2 regions of the Halomonas garicola genome follow, and region 2 is predicted to be linked to the other one. Evidence: predicted binding sites of a transcription regulator. Region 2 holds the regulator's gene; the other holds the start of a gene.
The links. The regulator FNR, encoded in region 2, switches genes on or off when oxygen is low (the NO sensors DNR and NnrR bind a similar motif). The targets are predictions, from matches to a motif close to TTGATNTANATCAA.

Region 1: hemN (oxygen-independent coproporphyrinogen III oxidase) is a predicted target of FNR. The motif match lies at 5,177-5,190, and genes of this name have one in related genera.

Annotation. Positions count from the first base shown of each region.
Region 1 covers NZ_AP043931.1:2,306,159-2,314,575, forward strand. Annotated here, with positions in the region: gene ACZ46Y_RS11095 (aconitate hydratase) at 1-1,022, shown strand, start outside; gene ubiU (ubiquinone anaerobic biosynthesis protein UbiU) at 1,168-2,163, shown strand; gene ACZ46Y_RS11105 (U32 family peptidase) at 2,172-3,107, shown strand; gene ubiT (ubiquinone anaerobic biosynthesis accessory factor UbiT) at 3,077-3,565, opposite strand; gene hemN (oxygen-independent coproporphyrinogen III oxidase) at 3,585-4,970, opposite strand; gene ACZ46Y_RS11120 (c-type cytochrome) at 5,398-5,592, shown strand; gene nosR (transcriptional regulator NosR) at 5,627-7,765, shown strand; gene nosZ (TAT-dependent nitrous-oxide reductase) at 7,769-8,417, shown strand, end outside.
Region 2 covers NZ_AP043931.1:2,414,434-2,422,850, reverse strand. Annotated here, with positions in the region: gene ACZ46Y_RS11685 (DUF294 nucleotidyltransferase-like domain-containing protein) at 1-174, shown strand, start outside; gene ttcA (tRNA 2-thiocytidine(32) synthetase TtcA) at 299-1,207, shown strand; gene fnr (fumarate/nitrate reduction transcriptional regulator Fnr) at 1,217-1,969, opposite strand; gene hemN (oxygen-independent coproporphyrinogen III oxidase) at 2,051-3,445, opposite strand; gene ACZ46Y_RS11665 (sulfite exporter TauE/SafE family protein) at 3,530-4,243, opposite strand; gene ccoS (cbb3-type cytochrome oxidase assembly protein CcoS) at 4,224-4,475, opposite strand; gene ACZ46Y_RS11655 (heavy metal translocating P-type ATPase) at 4,472-6,931, opposite strand; gene ACZ46Y_RS11650 (FixH family protein) at 6,931-7,494, opposite strand; gene ccoG (cytochrome c oxidase accessory protein CcoG) at 7,500-8,417, opposite strand, start outside.

The DNA.
Region 1 (8,417 bases), 110 kb from region 2:
CCATCGCTGCGGCCATGGTCGAAGGGCGCCAAATCCACGATTGGATTTCCCTTGATATCAACCCCACCTCGCGTTCGATCCTCGAGACTCTGGTGCGCGACGGCCACGTGGCGAACCTGCTGGCTGCCGGGGCGCGGCTGCATCAGGCCGGCTGCAACGGCTGTATCGGCATGGGCCAGGCGCCGGCCAACGACACCAACAGCCTGCGCACCACGCCGCGCAACTTCCCCGGCCGCTCCGGCACCCGGGAAGATAGCGTTTTCCTGTGCAGCCCGGAAACCGCCACCGCCTCGGCGCTGCGCGGCGAGATCACCGACCCGCGGGACCTGGATTTTGACTATCCCTCTATCGAGGAGCCCGAATCGCCGATCATCAACACCCAGAACCTATTTGCGCCCCTGAAGGAGGAGAAGGCCCGGAAGATCGAGCTGATCAAGGGCCCCAACATCGAGTCGCTGCCGGAATTCGAGCCCATCGAAGACAGCGCCGAACTGCCCCTCCTGGTCAAGGCCGGGGATAACGTCTCCACGGACGAGATCATGCCCGCGGGCAGCGAGGTGCTGCCCTATCGCAGCAATATCCCCAAGATCGCGGAATTCTCCCTGCGCGGCGTCGATGAGAACTACGTCGAGCAGGCCAAGGCAAAAGGCGACCATATCATCGTCGCCGGCGACAACTACGGCCAGGGCTCTAGCCGGGAACACGCCGCCATCGCCCCGCGCTACCTGGGGCTGCGCATCGTGATCGCCAAGAGCTTCGCGCGCATTCACTGGCAGAACCTGATCAACTTCGGCGTCCTGCCGCTGACCTTCGTTAGCGACGACGATTACGCCAAGCTGGAAGCCGACCAGACGTTGAGTTTCGAAGGCCTGCACGAGGCCTTGAAGCAGGGCGATACGCTCAAGGCCAGAGGCGCAAGCGGCGAGATAGCCCTGAAGCACGGCCTGAGCAGCCGCCAGGTCGAGGTGCTGCTCGCCGGCGGGCTGATCAACTGGATGCGGGCCAACAAGAAAGCGGCCTGACGCCGGCTTTGTAGAACCCGGCTTCTTTCCGGGGGTTGATCGCACCGGCAAGCCGCAAGCCAGGGGTCGCACCATGATCCAGGTCAACTGCGACCTCTCGGCTTCGCCTTACCATGACGGCCTTACCTATCACGGGAGGCTTAACATGGAGCTTGTCTGCCCGGCCGGCAATCTGCCCGCGCTCAAGCGCGCCGTAGACGAAGGTGCCGACGCCGTCTATTTCGGTTTTCAAAACACCACCAACGCCCGCCAGTTTGCCGGACTCAACTTTACCGACAAGCGCGCACGGGAAGGCATCGACTACGCCCACGCCCGGGGCAAGCGGGTATTCTGCGCGATCAACACCTACCCCCAGCCCGAGAGCTTTGCCATGTGGACCCGCGCGGTGGACGACGCTGCCGAGCTCGGCGTGGACGCGCTGATTCTCGCCGACATGGGCCTGCTCGACTACGCCGCCAAGCGCTACCCCGACCTTTCCCGCCATCTTTCCGTCCAGGGCTCGGCGACGAGCCATGAGGCGCTCAGGTTCTACCACGAGCAGTTCGGCATCCGCCGCGCGGTGCTGCCCCGGGTGCTGTCGATGACCCAGGTGCGCGACCTGGCCGGGCAGTCGCCGGTAGAGCTCGAGGTCTTTGCCTTTGGCAGCCTGTGCATCATGGCCGAGGGGCGCTGCTATCTGTCGTCGTATCTTACCGGCGAGTCGCCCAATACCCGGGGCGTGTGCTCGCCGGCGGCCCACGTGCGCTGGGAAGAAACCGACTCAGGGCTCGAGTCGCGGCTAAACGGCGTGCTCATCGACCGCTACGGCGCGGGCGAAAACGCCGGCTACCCCACCCTGTGCAAGGGCCGCTTCGAGGTCGAAGGCGAGACCTATCACGCCATCGAAGAGCCCACCAGCCTGAATACCCTGGAGCTTTTGCCCGAGCTTGCCGAACTGAATATCAGCGCGGTGAAGATCGAAGGCCGCCAAAGAAGCCCCGCCTACGTGTCCAAAGTCGCCGGCATCTGGCGCTCCGCCATCGACCGGCTGGAGGCCGCCCCCGGGCGCTTTCACCCAGACCCTGCGTGGACTGCGGGGCTCGGCGAGGTTTCCGAAGGCACCACCACCACCCTTGGCGCCTACGAGCGCCGCTGGAAATAGGAGGAAACATGGCGGATACATCATCCAAGGCGGACGCGCTGCGGCTAGCGCTGGGGCCGGTGCTGTTCTACTGGACGCGCGAACGCTACGCGCAGTTTTACCGCGACGCCGCCGACTGGCCGGTGGATATCGTCTATCTCGGGGAATCGGTGTGCTCGCGCCGCCGGGACATGAAGCTCGACGACTGGCTGGGGATAGGCCGCGAGCTTGCCCAAAGCGGCAAGGAGGTGGTGCTTTCAAGCCAGACGCTGATCGAATCCGAGGCCGACCTGCGCGATTTGCGCAAGCTGTGCGACAACGGCGAATTCAGCGTGGAAGCCAACGACCAGAGCGCGGTGCAGCGGTGTACAAGCGCAGGCCTTGAGTTTGTGGCGGGAGCCGCGCTCAACCTGTATAACGCCGCGGCCATCGGCGTGCTTGCCCGCGCGGGGATGACGCGCTTCAACGCCCCGGTAGAGATGTCCGGGGAGGACGTCACCCGGCTTTTGGCCGACTGCCGCGAACAGGGCGTTAATACCGCCTGCGAAGTGTTTGCCTACGGCCACCTGCCGCTTGCCTGGTCGTCGCGCTGCTTTACCGCCCGGCGCTACCAAACTCCCAAGGATCGCTGCCAGTTCGTCTGCCAGAAGCACCCGGAAGGCATGACGCTGCGCTCCCAGGAATCGAAAGAAGTGTTTACCCTGAACGGCGTCCAGACGCTCTCCGGCGCCTGCCAGGATTTGCGCTATGACGCCGCCTCCATCGCCGCCTCGGGCGCGAGTGTGGCGCGCTTAAGCCCCCGAGCCGAAGGCATGGCTGATGTGGTAGCCGGATTTGACGCCGCCAGGCGCGGCGAGCTTGCCGCCCCGGACCCGCTGGCGCTGGTGGACGCCGACGTCTGCGACGGCTACTGGCACGGCCGCCCGGGCATGGATCACACTCGGGCGGCCAACGCATCCAGCTGACGCAATACCGCACCCAAACGCCCTTCGGAAAGCCCCTCCTCGCGGCCGTCGAGGAGGTTTTTTACCGTGAGCCCAAGCTCGGTGTCGCCTTCGATCAAAAGCCTTCGCTGAAAGAACATCGCGTCCGGGTCTTCCCGGCGCGTGGCCAGGCATAAAAACTCCCGCCAGCCGCCGCGGATGGTGGCTTCCCCGTCTTCCCGGCTCAGGGCAAAGCGCGCGTTATCAAGCGCAAGCGTCAGGCGCACGCCCAGGTCTGCCACCTCGAGGGTCACCCGCCGCCCTTCCAGGGCGTCGAATTCGCCCTCAGCCAGCGGCTCGGCAAAGGTGCGGTTGAGCAGCGGCTCGACCACCCGGCGCTTGAGCGCCAGGGGCACCCGGGGGTCCAGCAGGGCAATCAGCCGCGACGGCGCGGGCACGGCACCGGTGAATGGCAGGTGAGAAAACGGCAGAGCAGACATAACAATCCTTTAGGTCGCCTTACACCGTGCGCGAATAGCGCGCCTCGGCAGGGTTCAGGTAGGCATCGAAGGCCATAGCCAGGTTGCGCATCATCAGCTGCCCCGCGGGCAGCACGTCAAGGCGCCGCTCGCCGACTTCGACCAGGCCGTCGGCCTGCATTTCGTCAAGGGATGCCAGGGCGTCGGCAAAATAGCGCGTGAAATCGATCCCGTGGGCGGCGCTCACGGCGGCAAAGTCGAGCTCGCCGTGGCACATCAGGGTGCTGATCACGTCCCGGCGCAGGCGGTCGTCGTCGCTCAGCCGGTAGCCGCGCATCACCGGCAGCCGGCCGTTTTCCAGGCGGTGCTGGTACTGGGCGGTTTCCTTGACGTTCTGGCTGTAGGTGTCGTCCACCTTGCCGATGGCGGTGACCCCCAGGCCGATCAGGTCGCAGTCGGCGTGGGTGGAATAGCCCTGGAAGTTGCGCTGCAGGGTGCCGTTGTCCCGGGCAAGCGCCAGCTCGTCTTCGGGCAGGGCAAAGTGGTCCATGCCGATGTAGACATAGCCCGCCGCGATCAGCCGCTGGATGATCAGCTCGAGAAGCTCGAGCTTGCGCTCCGGCGGCGGCATGTCCTCATCGCGGATCAGCCGCTGGGCCTTGAACAGCGACGGCAGGTGGGCGTAGCTGTAGGTAGCGATGCGATCGGGCTTAAGCGCCACGATCTTGTCCAGGGTGGCGTCGAAGCTAGCCACCGTCTGCAGCGGCAGGCCGTAGATCAGATCCACGCTGATCGAGTCGTACCCGGCATCGCGCGCCGCCTGCATCAGCCCCACCACCTGCTCCTCGCTCTGCACGCGGTTGACCGCGCGCTGAACGTCGGGGTCGAAGTCCTGCACGCCGAAGCTCAGGCGGTTGAAGCCCAGAGCGTGCAGCTCGTGAATCTGCTCGGCGGTGACGGTGCGCGGATCGACCTCCAGGGAAAACTCGCGCTCCTCCGGCGCGGCAAAGTGGAAGGCGTCATCGAGGGCGGCCATCAGCTCGGCCAGCTGATCGTTGCTCAGATACGTCGGCGTGCCGCCGCCCAGGTGCAGCTGGGTCATGCGCCGGGACTCGTCAAAAAGCTCGCCCTGCAGGCGGATTTCATCCTTGAGCCAGTCGAGATACTCCGCCGCCCGTTCGCGGTTGTGGGTGATGATCTTGTTGCACGCGCAGTAGTAGCAAAGGCTTTCGCAGAAGGGGATGTGCACGTAGGCCGACAGCGGCTTGGGACGGTCCGCGGCGTTGCTGCGCGCCGCGGCGGCGCGGTAGTCGTCTTCGGCAAAGGCCGTGTGAAACTGCGGCGCGGTGGGGTAGGACGTATAGCGCGGCCCCGGGCGGTCGTACTTTTCCACCAGTCCGCGATCAAACAACAGCTCGTCTTGCATAGCATCAAGGCCCTTTTCGTCTTTGCGCTCTCGGATCTGTACCGCCGCCGGGCAACGGCGGCGGTCAATGCCGCCCAACATAGCGCCTCTGCCGGGCCGGGGCTACCCGTCCGAGCAGAGGCGTTATGCGACCGAATGCCACGCGGCCCGGGGGCTACCTCCTTGGGAGTAATGGCCGTATTTTATGAGAGTAGCCGGCGCAAAAAGTGATCCACGTCAACGTCCGCCGGATTCAGGCGCTCTAGTCTAGGACCACGCACTCGGGCAGCCTCCGACCCGGCTACCTCAATAACGTTTCTCTTTCCCCAAAAAGATGCATAAGGAACACTCATTATGAAACTGCTTGCCGTAACGCTGCTTCCCCTGGCCTTTGCCCTCACCGCCACCGCCGCCCAGGCCGACGGCGAAGCCACCTATAGCCTGCCACATGACCGGGGCCGCGGGTGCGCCGAAGCGCGGCGACGCCGACGCCTGGGCGCCGCGCCAGGAAAAAGGCATCGACACCCTGTACGACCACGCCATCAACGGCTTCCAGGCCATGCCGCCCAAAGGCGGCCAGGTCAGCCTGAGCGACGACGACGTCAAAGCCGCCGTGGACTACATGCTCGAACCGACGCTGTAACGCCGTCTCCGGCCCCCAGTCCGAGGAGGACCCCATGCCCCGCCCCGTCTGCCGGCTACGCGCCGCCTGCGTCTGGCTTATCGCCGCCGGCCTGCTGCTCATCGCTACGGCGAGCCAGGCCGTCGAACTCTCTTCACTCAAGGCGGGGTTTCCCTCGGCCAACCGGCTGGAGCCGGCTGACTCCCAGTGGCCGGTCAGCCGCGTGATGCAGGACGACACCCTGCTCGGCTACGCCTTTGAATCTATCGACGTAGCCCCTATTCCCGCCTATTCGGGCAAGCCCATCAATCTGCTGGTGGGCATCGACACGGAGGGGCAAATCGTCCAGACCGACGTGCTTGGCCACGAAGAGCCGATCATGCTGGTGGGCATCCCCGAGTCGAAGCTGGAAAACTTTGCCGACAAGCACATCGGCGCCCACGTTAGCGATCATCTCAAGGTCGGCAGCGAGCTTGACGCCGTCTCCGGCGCCACGGTCACGGTGATCGTCGCCGGCGACACCATCATGCGCTCCGCGCGCCTGGTGGCCGCCGACCGGGGGCTGATTGCCGATCCTTCGGCCATGCCGCCGGCCGAGGTGCTTGACGGCGTGTATGACCCGGCCGACTGGCAGACCCTGGTGGGCGACGGCACCGTTCGCCGCCTGCACCTGACCCACGGCGAGGTCGACGAGGCCTTCGTCGGCACTCCGGCGGAAGACTACATGCATACGCCGGAGCCCGCGGATAATACCTTCATCGAGCTTTTTTATACCTACCTGAACGCCCCCACCGCCGGGCGCAATCTGCTCGGCGACAGCGGCTACGCCTCGCTGATGGACGAGCTTGAGCCCGGCGAGCACGCCGTGGCGCTGATGGGACGCGGCGACTACTCGTTCAAGGGCTCGGGCTACGTGCGCGGCGGCATTTTCGACCGCGTCGAGCTTGCCCAGCACGGAAGCTCGATCAGCTTTCACGACAGCGATCACATCCGCCTGGGGGAGCTTGCCATCGACGGTTCCCCGGCCTTCAGCGAGCGCGACATCTTCATCGTCCGCGAAGGTGCCGCCTTCGACCCCGGCGCTCCCTGGCAGCTCTCGCTTCTCGTGCGCCGCGCCTCCGGCCCGCTGGACACCGAGTTTGCCCGCTTCAACGCCGACTATTCGATCCCCGAGGCCTACATCGAGCGCCCCGAGCCGCCGGTGGAAGAGGCCATCTGGGTACAGGTCTGGCGCGACAAGGCGTTCCAGATCGGCGTGCTGGGCGCCGGACTAATCGTGCTCACCGGCATCATGCTGTTCCAGGACGTGCTCGCGCGCCATCCGCGCATGCTCAACCCGCTGCGCCTGGGCTTCAAGTTCTACACGCTGTTCTTCATCGGCTGGTACGCGCTGGCCCAGCTGTCGGTGGTCAACATCCTGACCTTTAGCCATGCCCTGATCACCGACTTCAGCTGGGGCGCTTTCTTGATCGACCCGATGATGTTCATCCTCTGGTCGTTCGTGGCGGTCACTCTGCTGCTCTGGGGCCGGGGCGTGTTCTGCGGCTGGCTGTGCCCCTTCGGCGCGCTTCAGGACCTGGTCAACCAGGCCGCGCGCAAGCTCGGCGTCAAGCAGATCGAAGTGCCCTTCGGCCTGCACGAGCGCCTCTGGGCGATCAAGTATCTTATCCTGCTGGCGCTGTTTGCGGTGTCGCTGCATTCGCTGGGCACCGCCGAGCGCTACGCCGAGGTCGAGCCGTTCAAAACTGCCATCACCCTGCGCTTCCAGCGCGACTGGGCCTTTGTCGCCTACGCCATCGGGCTGGTGGTGGTCTCCGCCTTCAACCACAAGTTCTACTGCCGCTACGTCTGCCCGCTGGGCGCGGGGCTGGCCATTCCTGCCCGGCTGCGCCTGTTTGACTGGCTCAAGCGCCACCGCGGCAGCTGCGGCACGCCCTGCCAGATCTGCGCCCACGAGTGCGAAGTCGGCGCCATCCATCCGGACGGGCACATCAACGCCAACGAGTGCCACTACTGTCTCGACTGCCAGATCCTCTATCACGACGAGCATCGCTGCCCGCCCATGGTGAAGCGGCGCAAGCGTCGGGAAAAGGCAACGCGCATGGCCGAGGATCGACCTGTCGTTGCCACCCATGACCCCGGCAAGGCCGGGAAAAGCAAATTAGAGCGTATTCCCGCCCTGCAACAGGAGTAAGACATGAGCGAGAAGAGAAACGACGTGAAAAATCTGGGCCGCCGCCACTTTCTGCGCAACAGCGCGGTCACCGGCGTCGCCGGCGCGGGCCTTGCCAGCGGCTTCGGCACCGGCGCGCTGATGACCAGCCGCCAGGCCAAGGCCGCGGAAAGCGGCATCGAGGTTGCCCCCGGCGAGCTTGACGAATACTACGGCTTCTGGAGCGGCGGTCAGTCCGCCGAGGTGCGCGTGCTCGGCGTACCCTCCATGCGCGAGCTGATGCGCATCCCGGTGTTCAACGTCGACAGCGCCACCGGCTGGGGCATCACCAACGAGTCCCGGGAAGTGCTGGGCGCGTCCGCCCGCTTTCTCAACGGCGACGCCCACCACCCGCACATCTCCATGACCGACGGCAGCTATGACGGCAAGTATCTGTTTATCAACGACAAGGCCAACACCCGCGTGGCCCGGATCCGTCTGGACATCATGAAGACGGACAAGATCACCACCATTCCCAACGTCCAGGCGATTCACGGCCTGCGCCTGCAGAAAGTGCCGCACACCAAGTACGTCTTCGCCAACGCCGAACTGCCGATTCCGCAGCTCAACGACGGCCGCGACCTGGAAAACCCCGACAATTACGCCACCATGTTCAACGGCCTCGACGCCGAGT
Region 2 (8,417 bases):
GAGCTCAGGCTCAAGGGCCAGCTGGCGGAGGACGAAACCAGCGGACAGGGCCGCGACCGGGTGGTGGTGCAGGCGCTGTCGTCCCTTGAGCGCGACCTCTTGCGCGAGGCGTTGCACATCGTCAAGGATCTTAAGCAGCGGCTGTCGCACCGCTACCACCTGGAATATGCCTAAGCGGCCGTCAATGTTGGTGGGGCGGCGCCGGGTGTTGCTACAATAGCGGCCATGTATTTCGCGTCGTGGCGCCGTCCGACGTCACTCGCCGCCCCCTTTTACCACCAACACGCGCAGATTCCCCATGTCGCATCCCGATCCCGTGCAAGCCCATGATTCCGTCGTTTCCGCCGCCTTAGAAGACGACGCACCGTCGGCAGACGACGTGCGCCGCAAGCGCGACTTCAACAAGCTGCAAAAACGCCTGCGCCGCCAGACCGGCAACGCCATTATCGACTACCGCATGATCGAGGAAGGCGACAGGGTGATGGTGTGCCTGTCCGGCGGCAAGGACAGCTATACCATGCTTGAGATGCTGCGCAGCCTGCAGCGCAGCGCGCCGGTGCGCTTTTCGCTGGTGGCGGTCAATCTCGACCAGAAGCAGCCGGGCTTTCCCGAGCACGTGCTGCCCGACTACCTGGACGGGCTCGGCGTGGACTACCACATCCTCGAGCGCGACACCTACTCGGTGGTCAAGGAGAAAACCCCCGCGGGCAAGTCGACCTGCGCGCTGTGCTCGCGGCTGCGCCGGGGCTCGCTTTACGGCTTTGCCGAAGAGATCGGCGCCACCAAGATAGCGCTTGGCCACCACCGCGAAGACATTCTGGAGACGCTGTTTCTCAATATGTTCTTTGGCGGCAGCCTGAAGGCGATGCCGCCCAAGCTGCTCTCCGACGATGCCAAAAACATCGTCATCCGCCCGCTTGCCTACTGCAAGGAAGCCGATATCGCCGAGTTTTCCCGGCAGATGGCATACCCCATCATCCCCTGCAACCTGTGCGGCTCCCAGCCCAACATGCAGCGCCAGAACGTCAAGGCGATGCTCAATGACTGGGATAAAAACCATCCGGGCCGGCTGGAAAGCATGTTCAAGGCGGTGACCAACGTCGCCCCGTCCCAGCTTGCCGACCGCGAGCTGTTTGACTTCGAACGGCTGGAAGCCAGCCAGGCCGAAGCGCTGGCCGGGCGCATCCAGGCCGTCAACGTCGGCTGACGGCGGCCCTCAGGAGCTGGCGGCTTCCTGGGCCTCTTCTTCGGCCAGCGCCAGCAGGCGCTGCATTCCCAGAATGTTCACCTCGCGGCCGGAGACGGCCACCAGCTCCTGGGTTTGGAAGCGGCTCAGAATGCGGCTGACGGTTTCCACCGCGAGGCCCAGGTAGTTGCCGATGTCCGCCCGGGCCATGGAGAGTCGAAAGCTGTAGGGCGAGTAGCCCCGGCGGCGGAAACGATCGGACAGCGTGATCAGAAAGCTGGCCATGCGCTGGTCGGCGGTCTTGCGCGACAAAAGGCGCATCATGCGGCGATCGTCGCGCAGCTCCTTGCTCATGCTGCGATATAGCTGAAGGCGCAGCTCCGGCAGCTCTTCCGAGAGCAGATCGAGGCGGTCGAAGGGGATCTCGCAGACGGTAGTGGTCTCCAGGGCGATGGCGCTGCCCGGGTAGCTTGACTCGTCGATGCCGTCGAGCCCGACCAGTTCGCTTGGCAGGTAGAAGTTGGTGAGCTGGTCGTTGCCGCCGCCTTCGATGGCAACCTGCTTGAGGCTGCCCGAGCGAACGGCAAAGACGCTGGTGAAGGTATCGCCCTGGCGAAACAGCGGCTCGCCCTTTTTCAGCGGCGCGCGCCGCCGAATGATGGCGTCGAACTGACTCATGTCGTCAAGCTCGAGGGCAAGCGGCAGGCACAGCGAGCTTAAGCTGCAGGTCTGGCAGCGGGTTTCGTGGAGCAGGGGGCGCCGACGGCTGAGTGGTTCCGGCATGCAGTCCTCCGTGAAGTAGGTCACGGCGCTATTATGGAAGCAAGCGCGGGTAACCCACAAGCCGCCGGTGACGCTTTGCCGCTAGCGGTGCGCGTCGAACGCTCGGGCCAGCCGGTGGAGCACCAGCCGTCCGTCGGGCGTAGCGCTCAGGATATCGCCGTTTCGCTCGACTAGCCCGTCGTGGTGGGCGTCGTCCAGCCGAGCCAGCGCCGCGGCAAAATAGCGCGGCGCGTCAATCCCGAAACGCCGGCCCAGGGCGGCAAGGTCCAGTTGGGCGTCGCACATCAGCCGCTCGATGGCGGCGCGGCGAATGTCGTCATCGCGCTCAAGGCGCAGGCCGCGCGCGGTAGCCAGGCGGCCGTCGTCCAGGGCGCTGGCGTAATCGCCGAGCCGGGCGGGGTTCTGCGCGTAGGCGTCGTCGATACGCGAGGCGGCCGATACGCCAAGCCCCAGCAGGTCGCAGTGGCCGTGAGTGGTATAGCCCTGGAGGTTGCGCCCCAGGGTCTGCTGCCGTGCGGCCACGGCGAGGCTGTCGTTTGGCCGGGCAAAGTGATCCATGCCGATGTGCACATAGCCTGCTCGGCCGAGCTGCTCGGCGGCCAGCTGCAGCATGGCCAGGCGGTCCGCCGCGGCGGGCAGTTGGGCGCTGTCGATGCGCTGCTGGCGCGGCCCCCGCCGGGGGCGATAAGCATAGTCCTTGTGAACATAGTCCTGGAGGGTGATGCGCGCCGGGTTCAGCTCGATGACGTCGGCCAGGGTGGCGGCGAAGCTGTCTCGGGTCTGACGGGGCAGGCCGTAGCCGATGTCCAGGTTCAGCGAGCGAAAGCCCAGCCGGTGGGCTTCTTCCATCAGCGTTTCGGTCATGATCCGCGGCTGCTCGCGGCGGATGGCCTGCTGCACCTCGGGGTTGAAGTCCAGCACCTCCAGGCTCAGCCGGTTGAAACCCAGCACCTGCAGGTGGCGCAGGGTGAAGACGTCGGCTTCGCGGGGATCGATTTCAATGGCGTAGTCGCGCTCCGAGGATGACGACAGACCGAAGCGGGCGTCAAGGCGGTCAAAGAGGTCGCTCATCTGGGAAAGGGAGAGAAACGTCGGCGTGCCGCCGCCCCAGTAAAGCTGCTCCACCGGGCGCGTGCGGTCCAGATGGCGGGCGGTAAGCACCATTTCCCGATCCAGCCGCGACAGATAGGGCTCGGCCCGGGAGGTGTCGCGGGTGATGATGCGCGGGCAGGTGCAGTAGCCGCAGCTTTGGCGGCAAAAGGGTACGTGCACGTAAAGCGAAAGCCCGCGGCCGCCGGCGTTGCTGCGCTCAAGCGCCCGGCAGAGGTCGTCGCCGCCGAAGGCGTCGTGAAACGCCCCGGCGTTGGGGTACTGGTGATAGCGCGGGCCGCCGGCGCCGTGGTGGCGGCGCAGGGCGTCCTGGCGGGCAGCAGTCAGCGCTGCGGCATCGAAAAACAAAGGGGCAGCGCTGGCCATGGCAGACAACTCCGGTGGGAAGAACGCAAGGATGATGCTGCCATCCTAGCGCCGGGCCCGAGGGCAGGAGTTGAGCTATATCAATTAAGCGCCGGACATTTCCGCCACGGTGGCCATCTGGTACGTCGACCACAGCTGCCACAGGGCAAAGCCGATAATCAGCAGAGCGGCGACGGTGCGGGTGGCCGGGTGGCGAATCAAGGCGCTTAACTGGCGGGCGGCAAAGCCGGTCGCCAACAGCGCCGGCAGCGTGCCCAGGCCAAAGGCGCCCATGAGCAACGCCCCGCGCCCCGGGTCGGCCATGGCCAGGCTCCAGGCGAGCATGGAATAGACCAGCCCGCAGGGTAGCCAGCCCCAGACCGCGCCCAGGGCAAACGCCTGGGGCAGCTTGACCACCGGCATCAGCCGCCGACCGAAAGGTTCGATGTAGCGCCAGAAGCGCCGGCCTACGGCCTCGACCTTTAAAAGCCCTTTCCACCAGTTGGCGATGTACAGCGCCATCAAAATCAGCATCACCGCGGCGAATACCTGCAGCGCCAGGCGCGCCGCCGGGGTAACGGAGAACACCGTGCCAAGCGTTGCCACCAGCGCGCCGGCGATCATGTAGCTGGAAATACGGCCCAGGTTGTAGCTCAGCAAAAGCCCGGAAAGCCTGGCCGGGTGGCGCATGCTGGGCGGAACGGCAAAGGTCAGCGCGCTCATGATGCCGCCGCACATGCCGATGCAGTGGGCCCCGCCCATCAAGCCGAAGACAAAGGCCGCCAGCACCGGCGGCAGATCAAGGCCCGTGGGATTCATTGCGGTCGTCCTCCTTGCGCTGCTTTTGCCGCTCGCGTGCGGCCTCGGCGTTGTGCCGGCGGCGCTCGCGCTCTTCCGGCGTCAGGTCGTTTTCGTCCTCGTCAAAGAGAATGCGATACGCCGGTCCTTCCAGGTCGTCAAACTGGTTGTTTTTCACCGCCCAGAAAAATGCCCAGACGGCGATGCTCAAAAACAGCAGCGAGATGGGAATCAGCAGATAAAGAATTTTCATGCGGCCACCGGTGACGGAGAAGAGACGTGGGGCGCCGGCCGGGTTTTCCAGCGCGTCAGGCGCAGGGCGTTGCCCACCACAACAAGCGAGCTTGCCGACATGCCGATGGCGGCAAGCCAGGGCGGTACCACGCCGATGGCGGCGAGCGGCAGCGCCGCGGCGTTGTAGCACACCGACCAGACCATATTCTGACGCATGATACGCCTGGTGGCTCGGGAGATTTCAACCGCCTCGGCAATGCGTACAAGCCGGGGGCTGAGCAGTACTGCATCGGCCCGGGTGCGGGCAAGGTCGGTGGCGCTGTTCATGGCAATGGCAACGTCGGCGCCGGCAAGCACCGGTACGTCATTGATGCCGTCGCCCACCATGGCCACGGTTTCGCCCTCGGCCTGCAGCGCCTGGATGCGCTCGAGTTTGTTTTCCGGGCTTTGCCCGGCGTGCCAGGTGGCAATGCCAAGCGCCGCGGCAAGCTCGCCCACCGCGGCGGGGGTGTCGCCGGAGAGCAGCTCGACCTCAAGCCCCCGGGCTTTCAGCGCGGCAACGGTCTCGGCGGCGTCTTCCCGCACGGCGTCGTGGAGCCGGAACCAGGCCCGGGGGGCGCCGTCTTCGCTGAGCAGCAGCCACTGGCCGTTGTCCGGCGTGCCAGGCGGGGTCTGGCCGGCGGTGGCAAAGGCGGGTTTGCCCAGCCGCCAGCGTTGGCCGTCAATCCGGCCTTCGAGCCCCTGGCCGGTGACGCTAGCGATATCGTGGGCGCTGAGCGTGGCCTCGCGGTAGGGCGCAAACGCCCGGGCGATGGGATGCTCCGAGCGGGCTTCAAGCGCGGCGGCGAGCGCCCGGGCGCGCTCGGCGGAGAGGTTTTCGGCGAGCGGCCGGGTGTCCATCAGCTGCATTTCGCCCCGGGTGAGCGTGCCGGTTTTATCGAAAATGACCCGGTGCGCGCCGGAGAGCGTTTCCAGGGCATCGGCCCGGGTGACCAGCACGCCGCGCCGGCGCAGCTGGCCGTGGCCGGCGGTGAGCGCGGTGGGCGTGGCCAGCGCCAGGGCGCAGGGGCAGGTTACCACCAGAACCGAGAGCATCACCCAGAGGACCCGCGAGGGGTCGATAAACCACCAGACCACCGCCACCGCCGCGGCGACCATCAACAGGCGCAGGACGAACACGTGGGCCATGCGCGCGGCCATTTGCGCAAGCCGGGGGCGGCTGGCGAAGGCGCGGTCGGTGAGATCGAGGATGCCCGCCACCCGGGCGTTGGCGCCGGCTCGGGTGACGCGGATCACCAGCGGGTTTTCCATGTTCTGGCTGCCGCCGACGATACTTTGCCCGACGCCGCGAGTCACCGGCAGGTATTCGCCGGTGAGCATGGACTCGTCCAGGCTTGAGTCCCCCTGTTCGATGACGCCGTCGGCGGGGACGTCGTGGCCGGGCTTGATCAGCACTCGGTCGCCTTCGGCCAGGCGGTTGGCGGGTACGACGCGTTCGCTGTCGTCATCCTCGAGCCGGGTGGCCGAGGTCGGCAGCACGCCGCTCAGGGCGTTGCCGCTCTGACCGTTGCGCCGTCGGGCGCGAGCCTCGATGTAGCGACTGAACAGCAGGAAAAAGGCAAACATGGCCACGGAGTCGAAGTACAGCTCGCCTTCGCCGGTGATCACCGCCCAAGCGCTCGCCAGGTAGGCGCCGCCGATGGCGATGGACACCGGTACGTCCATGCCCAGCACCCGGGTCTTGAGATCGCGCCAGGCGTTCTTGAAAAACGGCTGGGCGGAAAACAGCACCACCGGCGTTGCCAGCGCAAACGACAGCCAGTGAAACAGCGCGTAGAAGTCGGCCGAGATACCGTCTTCTCCGGCGATGTAAATGGGGATGGAGAACATCATCACCTGCATCATGCCCACGGCGGCGACGATCAGCCGGCGAATGGTCATGCGCTCTTCGTGCTGCAGGCGCTTTTGCGCCTGATCCGGCTCGTAGGGCTGGGCGGTATAGCCGATGGCGGCCATTTCCGCGAGCAGCCGGGAGAGCTTGACGCGCTGGGTGTCCCAGGCGATCCGCAGGCGGTGGTGGGTCAGGTTGACCGCGCTTGAGGTCACGCCCTCCAGGGCGTTGAGCCGATGTTCGATCAGCCAGGCGCAGGCCGCGCAGGTAATGCCGTCAACGGCCAGGGTGGCGTGGACGCGGCCGTCGTCTTCGGGGTGGACGAAGCCCGCCTGCAGCTCGGGGTCGTCGAACACCGTCCAGGTATCTGCCCGAGCGGTTTGCTTGTCGTCGGGGCGCTCGGGAAGCTCGGTGCGAAAGCGGTAGTAGCTTTCCAACCCGCCTTCGACGATGGCGTGGGCCACCGCCTCGCAGCCGGGGCAGCACAGCGGGTGCTTCTCGTCGTCAAGTTCGATATACCAGGGTGCCCTGTCGGGCACCGGGTTGCCGCAGTGGTAGCACGCAATGGATGCGGTGGTGGGCATCAGCTCTCCGAGCGCTCTCCGGCGTTTTTCTGGCGGCCTCCGGGATGCAGCGTGATAGTGTTTTCCGTGGGAAAGCGGGCCTCGCCGACCAGCCGCCATTCAGGGTCGTCGGCCACGGGCTGAAGCTGCAGATACCAGCGGTATTGCAGGTTGTCGGGCCCCTGGGCGATGTAGCGACCTTCGCGCACGTGTTCCAGCGTGAAGGTCTGATCGCGGTCGTTTTCCGTGGGGAAGATCAGTTTGAGCTCCAGCACGTCGGGCCGGCGCTCGCCCTCCAGGTCGAGGACGATATCGCTGGTCAGCGCATCCACGCGTAAATCGCCGGCAAGGCCAAGCTCCCGGGCGCGTGTCTGCTTGGCCAGCACCATGTTGATTTCCTTGCCGTGCTCGTAGTAGTCCTCCTCGATCACGCCGTCGTAGTACATGAACGAAAAGATCGCGTACATGGTGCCAAACGCCACCGACGACAGCAGGATGCTGATCAGAAACCACGGCCAGAACTGCTTGTACCAGGGCTTGTAAAGCGACGAGCTGTCCGTGTCCGACGCGGAATCGCGTGCCATCGTGATTACCTCAGATTACCGATAAAGCGCGTGTCGCGCTCGAGTTGAATGCTGCCGTCGTCCTCGGCTTCAAGGGTAAGCACGATGGAGTGGCTCGGCTGTTCGATGACGTCGGGGTCGGCCTGGATGGTAACCACGGCCTTGCGCGACTCGCCGGCGGCGACGCTGATGGCTTGCTGGTCGAGCGAAAGACCGGGCAGCCCGGACACGCTCAGCCGGTAGGTGTGGTCGCGGTTGTCCAGGTTGCGCACCGTCAGGCTGTAGACGTTGCTGATCTGGCCGTCGCCGGTCATCTGGTAGAGCTGGGTGCGATCGCGCTCGGCATCGAAGTCCAGCGGCGTGCGGTCGCCGACCGCCCAGGCAAAGGCGCCGATCATCACCGCCAGGGCGATGAAGTAGCCGATCAGCCGGGGCCGCAGGATCTGGGTCTTTTCGCCTTCCAGGGAGCTTTCCGTGGTGTAGCGAATAAGCCCGCGAGGGTAGCCCATCTTGTCCATGACGCTGTCGCAGGCGTCGATACAGGCGGCACAGGTAATGCATTCATACTGCAGCCCGTCGCGGATGTCGATACCGGTGGGGCAGACCTGCACGCACAGGTCGCAGTCGATGCAGTCGCCGTAGCCGGCTTCCTTGACCTGCTCGTGGGAGAGGTTTCTCTTGCGCCGACCGCGGGGCTCGCCCCGGGCCGCATCGTAGGACACGATCAGCGTGTCGCGGTCGAACATGACTCCCTGAAAGCGGGCGTAGGGGCACATGTAGATGCACACCTGCTCGCGCAGCCAGCCGGCGTTCAGGTAGGTGAAGACCAGAAAGAAGCCCACCCAGAAGAACGACCAGCCGTTGGCGCTGAGCGTGAAAAGGTCCGGCACCAGCTGGCGAACGGGGGTGAAGTACCCGACAAAGGTGATCCCGGTCGCCAGTGC